2 regions of the Streptomyces sp. NPDC047453 genome follow, and region 2 is predicted to be linked to the other one. Evidence: riboswitches for the same ligand, from Rfam matches in the RefSeq annotation. Region 2 holds a riboswitch; the other holds the start of a gene.
What was found. A riboswitch is a leader RNA that binds a small molecule or an ion and turns the genes downstream of it on or off. The one in region 2 is predicted to bind glycine.

Region 1: it holds a riboswitch for glycine, as region 2 does, so the genes downstream of both, gcvP (aminomethyl-transferring glycine dehydrogenase) here and gcvT (glycine cleavage system aminomethyltransferase GcvT) in region 2, are expected to answer to the same signal.

What each region holds. Positions count from the first base shown of each region.
Region 1 covers NZ_JBEYTS010000015.1:147,297-151,705, forward strand. The annotation lists gene gcvP (aminomethyl-transferring glycine dehydrogenase) at 1-1,711, opposite strand, end outside; glycine riboswitch at 1,888-1,982, opposite strand; gene ABZ818_RS16765 (PRC-barrel domain-containing protein) at 2,096-2,479, shown strand; gene ABZ818_RS16770 (DNA polymerase IV) at 2,389-3,828, opposite strand; gene ABZ818_RS16775 (MerR family transcriptional regulator) at 3,979-4,409, opposite strand, start outside.
Region 2 covers NZ_JBEYTS010000068.1:1,071-5,479, forward strand. The annotation lists gene glyA (serine hydroxymethyltransferase) at 1-327, opposite strand, end outside; gene gcvH (glycine cleavage system protein GcvH) at 345-722, opposite strand; gene gcvT (glycine cleavage system aminomethyltransferase GcvT) at 851-1,978, opposite strand; glycine riboswitch at 2,136-2,232, opposite strand; gene ABZ818_RS34500 (AAA family ATPase) at 2,381-3,001, shown strand; gene ABZ818_RS34505 (enhanced serine sensitivity protein SseB) at 3,844-4,409, shown strand, end outside.

The DNA of each region.
Region 1 (4,409 bases), on a different contig from region 2:
TCGGCTGAAGGGAGACCTTGTCGTAGCCGGTGACCTCGGCGAGACGTTCCTCCAGCTCGCGGATGAGGGTGAGGTAGCCCTGCGCCTGCTCGGCGGGCACGAAGGGGTGCAGCTGCCCGAACTCCGGCCAGGTGACCGGCTCCATCTCGGTCGTCGCGTTGAGCTTCATGGTGCACGAGCCCAGCGGGATCATGCCGCGGTCGAGCGCGTAGTCGCGGTCGGACAGCCGGCGCAGGTAGCGCAGCATCGCGGTCTCGGACCGGTACTGGTGGAAGACCGGGTGGGTGAGGTAGGCGTCGTCGCGCAGCAGCGCCTCGGGCAGCGCGTCCTCGGCGGCGGCGTCCAGCGCCTCGATGTCGCCCCCGACGCCGAAGGCGGCCCACACGGCGCGCAGCCGGTCCCGGGTGGTGGTCTCGTCGCAGGCGACCGAGACGTGGTCGGCGTCGACCAGGCGCAGGTTCACGCCGCCCTCGCGGGCCGCGGCGACGACCTCGGCGGCACGCCCCTCGGCCTTGACGGTCAGGGTGTCGAAGTACGCGCCGTGCACGACCTCGAAGCCGCCGGCCTCGAGGCCCTCGGCGAGGACCGTGGCGTAGCGGTGGGTGCGCAGCGCGATGTCCCGCAGGCCCTCGGGGCCGTGGTAGACCGCGTACATGCCTGCCATGACGGCGAGCAGCACCTGGGCGGTGCAGATGTTGCTGGTGGCCTTCTCGCGGCGGATGTGCTGCTCACGGGTCTGCAGGGCGAGGCGGTAGGCCTTGTTGCCGTCGGCGTCGACGGAGACGCCGACCAGGCGGCCGGGCAGGCTGCGCGCGAACTTCTCGCGCACCGCCATGTAGCCGGCGTGCGGGCCGCCGAAGCCCATCGGCACACCGAAGCGCTGGGTGGTGCCGACGGCGATGTCCGCGCCGAGCTCGCCGGGCGACTTCAGCAGGGTGAGCGCGAGCAGGTCGGCGGCGACGGTGACCAGGGCGCCCAGCTCGTGCGCCTGGTCGATGACGGGCTTCAGGTCGCGCACGGCGCCGGAGGCGCCCGGGTACTGCAGGAGCACGCCGTTGATCTCGCGCTCGGCGATCTCGGCGGGGATGCCCGCGCCCAGGTCGGCGACGACGACCTCGACGCCGGTCGGCTCGGCGCGGGTCTCGATGACGGCGATGGTCTGCGGCAGCGCGTCCGCGTCGACCAGGAACAGGCCCTTCTTGTTCTTGCCCATGCGCCGGGACAGCGCCATGGCCTCGGCGGCGGCGGTGCCCTCGTCGAGCAGCGACGCGCCGGAGGTCGGCAGACCGGTCAGGTCGGCGACCACGGTCTGGAAGTTCAGCAGCGCCTCGAGGCGGCCCTGGGAGATCTCCGGCTGGTAGGGGGTGTAGGCGGTGTACCAGGCCGGGTTCTCCATGACGTTGCGCAGGATGACCGGCGGGGTGAAGGTCCCGTAGTAGCCGAGTCCGATCATCGAGCCGAGGACCTGGTTGCGGTCGGCGAGGGAGCGCAGCTCGGCCAGCACCTCGGCCTCGGTGCGGGCGCCGGGCAGGTCGAGCGCGTCGGCGTTCTTGATCACATCGGGCACCGCGGCGGCGGTGAGCTCGTCGAGCGAGCCGTAGCCGACCTGCGCGAGCATCTTGGCCCGCGCCTCCTGGTCGGGCCCGATGTGGCGCTGTTCGAAGGGGATGCCCTGTTCGAGCTCGGAGAGCGGAATGCGCTGGGCGGTCATTGCGGAGGCCTCCTGGTCTGACACGACCTTCGAGGGACACCCCGGCACGGGTGCCCCGACGGCCTCCCCCTCTGTCATCTCAACCTGAGAGCTTCACCGGGCCGCCCGAGGGCTCCCGGTTTTCACCGTCGGTGAGAGCGGAAGCCGTCGACAACCGCTCTGCTTTCCAGAGTGACCTCGTCCGTGCGGTACGTGGGCCTGAGAGATTCCGGGGAGGATTTGCTCCTTCGGCGCCCCCGGTGGTGCCGGAGGGCTCTCCCGCACGGGGTCAGCAGCCGTTGCCAGAGTACCAGCGGGCCGGCCGCACGGGTCTTCGAGTGGCCGCCATGCTGAATGTGCTCTTTTGTAGTGGTTACGGATGAGTTGCGACCACGTGGAGGGACAGTGCAGACGGAGATCGATCCGCGCAACCTGATCGGCCGCAAGGCGTTCGACCGCAGCGGCCACAAGATCGGCACGGTGGACGAGGTCTACCTCGACGACGCGACCGGTGTGCCGGAGTGGGCGGCCATACGCACCGGCTTGTTCTCCCGGGACGCCTTCGTCCCCCTGGAGCCCAGCGAACTGGTCGAGGGCGCCCTGCGCGTCCCCTTCGACCGCGCACTGATCAAGGAGGCCCCCGACTTCGGCGTGGGCCGCCATCTGTCCCCGGAGCAGGAACTGCAGCTCTACCACCACTACGGCCTCGACGTGGCCCCTCCGCCGACCGTTCCGGACCACCACTTCGGCAAGCTGGCAGGCTCCGGCTCGGGCCCGGACGAGAGCTGAGCCGGCGGGACCGGAGGTACCGAAGGAACCAGAGGAAGGGGCTCGGCCGGCTCCAGGTCCGGGTCGTCCATGAGGAAGGTGCGTACCCGGCCCGGCGCGGAGTCGGGGGTCTCGAAGCGCACGGTGACGCGGCCGAGGCCGCTGCCCTGCACCCATCCGTGGCCGTATCCGGCGTGCCGTACGTCGTGGCCCGCCGGCCACCGCCGCTCGGTGGGTGCCGGCTGCCGCTCGGCGGGTTCCTCCGGCCGCTCCTCGGCCGGGCCCTCCGCCTGCGCGCCCGCGGCCTGCGCGAACAGGTCCTCCTGGGTGTAGTCGGCGAGCCCGGACACGCCTACGCCGAGCAGCCGTACGCCGCCGGTGGTGTCCACGGAGTCCAGCAGCCGGGCGGCCGCCTCCCGTATCACCGCGGGGTCGTCGGTGGGTCCCCGCAAGGTCTCGGAGCGGGTCAGGGTGGAGAAGTCGTAGCGGCGCACCTTCAGCACGATGGTGCGCCCCGACAGACCGGCCCCGCGCAGCCGCCGCACGCACCGGTCGGCCAGTCGCTGCACCTCCAGGGCCACCCGGACGCGGTCGTGGATGTCCACGTCGTAGGTGTCCTCGACGGACACCGACTTCGTCTCGCGCTCGGCGACGACGGGACGCTCGTCGTGGGCCAGCGCCATCGCGTACAGCGCGTGCCCGTGCGCTTTGCCGAGCAGCCGTACGAGCTCGTCCTCGCCGGCCTCGGCGATCTCCTCGACGGTGTGGATCCCGGCCCGCCGCAGATGGTCGCCCGTGGCCGGGCCCACCCCCGGCAGGGTCCGCACGGACAGCGGACCGAGCAGGGCCCGCTCGGTGCCGGGCTCGATGAGCACCAGCCCGTCGGGCTTGGCCTGCTCGGAGCCGATCTTGGCGAGCATCTTGGCGGTGGCCAGCCCCACGGACCCCGTGAGCCCCGTGACGGTCCGGATGTCGGCACGCAGCTTCGTCCCCGCCAGCCGGGCTGACTCCGCGTCCCAGGCGGCTCCCCCGGCCTCCAGGTCCACGAACGCCTCATCCAGGCTCAGCGGCTCCACCAGGGGCGACAGCGCCCGCAGAAGGCCCATCACCCGCTCGCTGATGGAGCGGTAGAAGGCGAAGCGCGGCACGAGGTACGCGGCGTTCGGCGCCAGCCGCCTCGCCTGGGCCATGGGCATCGCGGAGTGGACGCCGAAGACGCGCGCCTCGTACGACGCCGTGGCCACCACCCCGCGCGGCCCCAGCCCGCCCACGACCACGGCCTTCCCGCGCAGACTCGGCTTGGACGCCTGCTCCGCGGAGGCGAAGAAGGCATCCATGTCGAGATGGAGGATCGTGGGTGCGGTTCTCACATCTACGATGCTGCACCACGCCACTGACAATGCCCCGGTTCCGGCGGCACCCGTACGGGCTCTCGAAGCCGGTCCGGGGGCCGAGCGGGCTGATCGGGCCGATGGGACCAGGTCGGTGGCCGAAACGACCGAAGCCGGCCGAGGGGCGGCTCAGACGGCCCGGTTGCGCCGCCGGGCGAGCTCGTCGCCCGGGTTGTGCCCCACGAGCGTCTCCCCGGTGTCGATGCGCTCACCGTGCAACTGCGACAGCGCGCTCTCCACATCGCGCCACACCACACCGACGGCGATGCCGAAGATTCCCTGGCCCCCCTGGAGCAGGGCGTGCACCTCGTCGGGCGACGTGCACTCGTACACCGTGGCACCATCGCTCATCAGCGTCATGCGCTCCAGGTCACGCAGACCGCACTCGCGCAGATGCTGGACGGCGCTACGGATGTTCTGCAGCGACACGCCGGTGTCGAGGAACCGCTTGACGATCTTCAGGACGACGACGTCCCGGAAGCTGTAGAGACGCTGGGTGCCGGACCCGTGGGCGGGACGCACGCTCGGCTCGACCAGCCCGGTGCGCGCCCAGTAGTCCA
Region 2 (4,409 bases):
CAGCGCGAACATCGCGGCCGCGTTCGCCTGCGCGCCGGAGTGCGGCTGCACGTTGGCGTGCTCGGCGCCGAACAGCTCCCTGATGCGGTCGATGGCGATCTGCTCGACCACGTCGACGTGCTCGCAGCCGCCGTAGTAGCGGCGGCCGGGGTAGCCCTCGGCGTACTTGTTGGTGAGGACCGAGCCCTGCGCCTCCATGACCGCCACCGGGGCGAAGTTCTCGGAGGCGATCATCTCCAGCGTGGACTGCTGGCGGTGCAGCTCGGCGTCGACCGCGGCGGCGACGTCCGGGTCGAGCTCGTGCAGGGGTGTGTTGAGAGCAGTCATGTGCGTGTGTCCGATTCTCAGCCGGCCGTCTCGGCGGCGTACTCGTCGGCGGAGAGCAGGTCGGCGGGCTCCTCGGCCAGGCGCACCTTGAACAGCCAGCCGCCCTCGAAGGGCGCGGAGTTCACCAGCGACGGGTCGTTCACGACGTCCTCGTTGATCTCGGTGATCTCGCCGCTGACGGGGGAGTACAGGTCGGACACCGACTTGGTCGACTCCAGCTCACCGCAGGTCTCGCCCGCGGCCACCGTGTCGCCGACCTCCGGGAGCTGGGCGTAGACGACATCGCCGAGCGCGTTGGCCGCGAACTCCGTGATGCCGACCGTCGCCACGCCGTCCTCGACGGGCGACAGCCACTCGTGCTCCTTGCTGTAGCGCAGATGCTGAGGGTTGTTCATGGCCAGAATTCTCCTGTACGCGAGTCAATGATGATGAATGAGGGACTGCGAAAGGCGTGCGTGACCAGGGGTGACGTGTCTCACGTCGCCTCCGTGCCGGCTACGGCGGTGTCACTTCCGCCGCTTCGTCACTTCTGCCGCTTGTAGAAGGGCAGCGCCACGACCTCGTACGGCTCGTGGCTGCCCCGGATGTCCACACCGACACCGGACGTGCCCGGAGCGGCGTGCGCGGCGTCGATGTACGCCATGGCGATCGGCTTGCCCAGGGTGGGGGAGGGAGCGCCGGAGGTGACCTCGCCGATCACCTCGCCGCCCGCGACGACCGCGTACCCGGCGCGCGGGACCCGGCGGCCTTCGGCGACCAGGCCGACGAGCACCCGGGGCGGCTCGGCGGCGGCGCGCTCGGCGGCGGCCAGCAACGCCTCGCGGCCCACGAAGTCGCCCTCCTTCTCGAACTTGACCACCCGGCCGAGGCCCGCGTCGAACGGGGTCAGCGAGGTCGACAGCTCGTGCCCGTACAGCGGCATGCCCGCCTCCAGGCGCAGCGTGTCCCGGCAGGACAGGCCGCACGGGACAAGACCGGCGTCCGCGCCGGCCTCGGTCAGCGCCTGCCACAGCTTCTCCGCGTCGCCCGGGGCCACGAACAGCTCGAAGCCGTCCTCGCCGGTGTAGCCGGTGCGCGCGATCAGCGCGGGGACGCCGGCGACCGTGCCGGGGAGCCCGGCGTAGTACTTCAGGCCCTCCAGGTCGGCGTCGGTGAGGGACTTCAGGATGCCGGCGGACTCGGGGCCCTGCACGGCGAGCAGCGCGTAGTTGTCCCGGTCGTCGCGCACCTCGGCGTCGAAGCCCGCCGCCCGCTCGGTCAGCGCGTCGAGCACGACCTGGGCGTTGGAGGCGTTGGCGACGACCAGGTACTCGGTCTCGCCCAGGCGGTAGACGATCAGGTCGTCCAGGATGCCGCCGTCGGCCTGGCAGATCATGGTGTAGCGGGCGCGGCCGAGGCCGACGGTGGCGATGTTGCCGACCAGGGCGTGGTTCAGCAGCGCGACGGCCTGCGGGCCGGTGACGGTGATCTCGCCCATGTGGGACAGGTCGAAGAGGCCGGCCTTCGTCCGTACGGCGATGTGCTCGTCGCGCTCGGAGCCGTAGCGCAGGGGCATGTCCCAGCCGGCGAAGTCGGTCATCGTCGCGCCGAGCGAACGGTGCAGCGCGTCGAGCGCGGTGCGGCGGGGTCGGTCGGGTTCGGTACTGCTCATCGGACGGTCTCCAAGGCATGGCAGGCGAGGACGGATCAAGTCCTCCCCATCTGTCATCGGAACCTGAGAGGTTCGCCATGACCGCCGTCGGACGGACGGTGCACGGCTTGCACCTTGGGTGGAGCCACTGCGCCAGCGGCCCGCTTTTCAGATGTGCCTCGCCCGCGCGGTAACGGGGCCTGAGAGATTCAAGGGAGGTACTTGCTCCTTCGGCGCCCCAGCGAGACGGCTGGGGACTCTCCCGCGCGGATTCAAGCGGCCGATATGCAGTTGCGCGCACATCATTGCACGCTCGGCCCGATTTGCGGCAGGGCGGCATCTGTGACCGTCCTGTGGCAGGACGTGCACGGAAACAGCGGGCGCCGCACATTACCTTCTCTTTACGATCCGTGGGGAGGAATGATGACGACGCACAGGACCGCGTTGTACGCGACGGCCCAGGCCCCCGCCCTCTTGGTCCACGACCTGCGGGACCGGTCCGGCCGCGGCCCGCGCGTGCTGCGCTTCGGCCCGCGCGACCTGGTCGTGGTGACCGGCCTGCCCGGCAGCGGCAAGTCCACGCTGATGCGGCGCGCGGTGCACGGCGTCCGCATCGACTCCCAGGACACCCGCGACCGCTGGGACGCCCACCTGGCGGCGTACCTCCCCTACGCCCTGTACCGCCCCCTGGTCCGCCTCGCCCACTTCGCGGGGCTGCGCCGGGCGCTGCGCTCCGGGGCGGCGCTCGTGGTCCACGACTGCGGCACGCAGCCCTGGGTCCGCGCCTGGCTGGCCCGCACCGCCCGCCGCCGCGGCGGCACCCTGCACCTCGTCCTGCTGGACGTCGCCCCCGGCACCGCCCTGACCGGCCAGCACGCACGGGGCCGCGGTGTCTCCCGCTACGCCTTCCACCGCCACCGCCGCGCCACCGCCGCCCTGCTCCACGCGGTGGAGCGGAACACCCTGCCAACGGGCTGCGGCTCGGCGGTCCTCCTGGACCGCGAGGCAGCGACCCGCCTGCACCGCATCGATTTCGCACCCTGAGGCCCGCGCGGTCGGCGCGCGAGCCCCGTTCGGCGCCGGAGGCCACCCGCCCGCCGGACACGCCCCTGCCGACCCCGCGCCGACACCAGCCCCCGGGCCCGGCGGCGCAGCGCGCAGCACACGGACCGCCGACCGGACCGAGGCGCGTCTCGCGCCGTACGGAGCCCCGCTCGCTGCTGGAGGCCGCCCACCGGGCGTGCTCCACCCCGCCCGCGCAACCGCCCGGCCCTGGGTCCAGCGGCCGACGGCGCAGCGCGCAGTACCCGGACCGCTGACCGGACGGAGGCGCGTCTCGTGCCACGCGGACCGCTGGTCGGATCAGGGCGCGGTGTCTTGCGCCCTCTGGTGCCACCGCCGTTCTGCCGGGGGCTGCGGCTCTGCGGCCCTGCTGGACAGTGAGACGGGGGCGCTGACTCGGCGGACCGAGTTCGCGACCTGAGGACCGTGCGCGGTCCTGCGCGGCGGCCGGCGCGCGGAGCGTCCTTCGCTGCTGGAGGCCGCCCACCGGGCGTGCTCCGACCCGCCCGCGCAACCGCCCGGCCCCGCCCCGGCCCCGCCCCGGGTCCAGCAGTCGGCAGTGCGGCGCGCAGCGCACGGACCGCGGGCCGGATCAGGGCGCGGTGTCGCGCGGTGCGCCCTCCGGCGACGCCGCCGGCCCGCCCGCGCGATCGTCCGGCTCCCCGCTCCGACAGCCGACCCACCCCGGGGTCGGGCGGCCCGTGGGTGGTGGGTCGGCCGGCGGGTGTGCTCGCGTGGGGGCTGGTCGTGGGATTTTCCGTGAGGTTCGGGCGTGTACCCGATAGCCTTTCGGCCACAGCAGTGTTCACAGCAGGCGGTAGCAGATGGACTTCCCGGCGGACTTCTCCGCGGACCTTCCGGCACAGGCGCAATCCCATCCCCACGGCGGATGGCCCGGCAACGAGCTGGAGGAGGTGCTGTCCGCCTCCCTCGGCGTCCCGACCGCCGGTGGCCGGATCGTCGAGGTCCTCGGCCGCAGCCTCGTCTGGGTGCCCCTGCCCAACGGCGGCGGTCCGCACAGCGGCCCGCTCGACCTGCCCACGCTGGAGATCGACGGCCAGGCGTACGTGCCGGTCTTCAGCTCCGAGGAGCAGTTCCGCCGGGCCGTGGGCCCGCACATGGCGTACACCGTCGCGCCCGCCGTGGACTTCGCGCGCGGACTGCCCCCGCAGGCCGGCATCGCGCTCAACCCGGACGGCGTGGTCGGCGTCCCGCTGCCGCCGGCCGCGGTGGCCGAATTGTGCCGGGCGGGGCGCACCCCGCTGGACGGCCTGTCGAACGGCGGCCGCGTCCGCCTCTTCGAACCGGACTGGCAGGACGACCCGGTGGACTTCCTCGCCGCCGCCGGCGCCGAGTTCGCCGAGGCCGGCGTGGTCAGCACCGCCCGCCG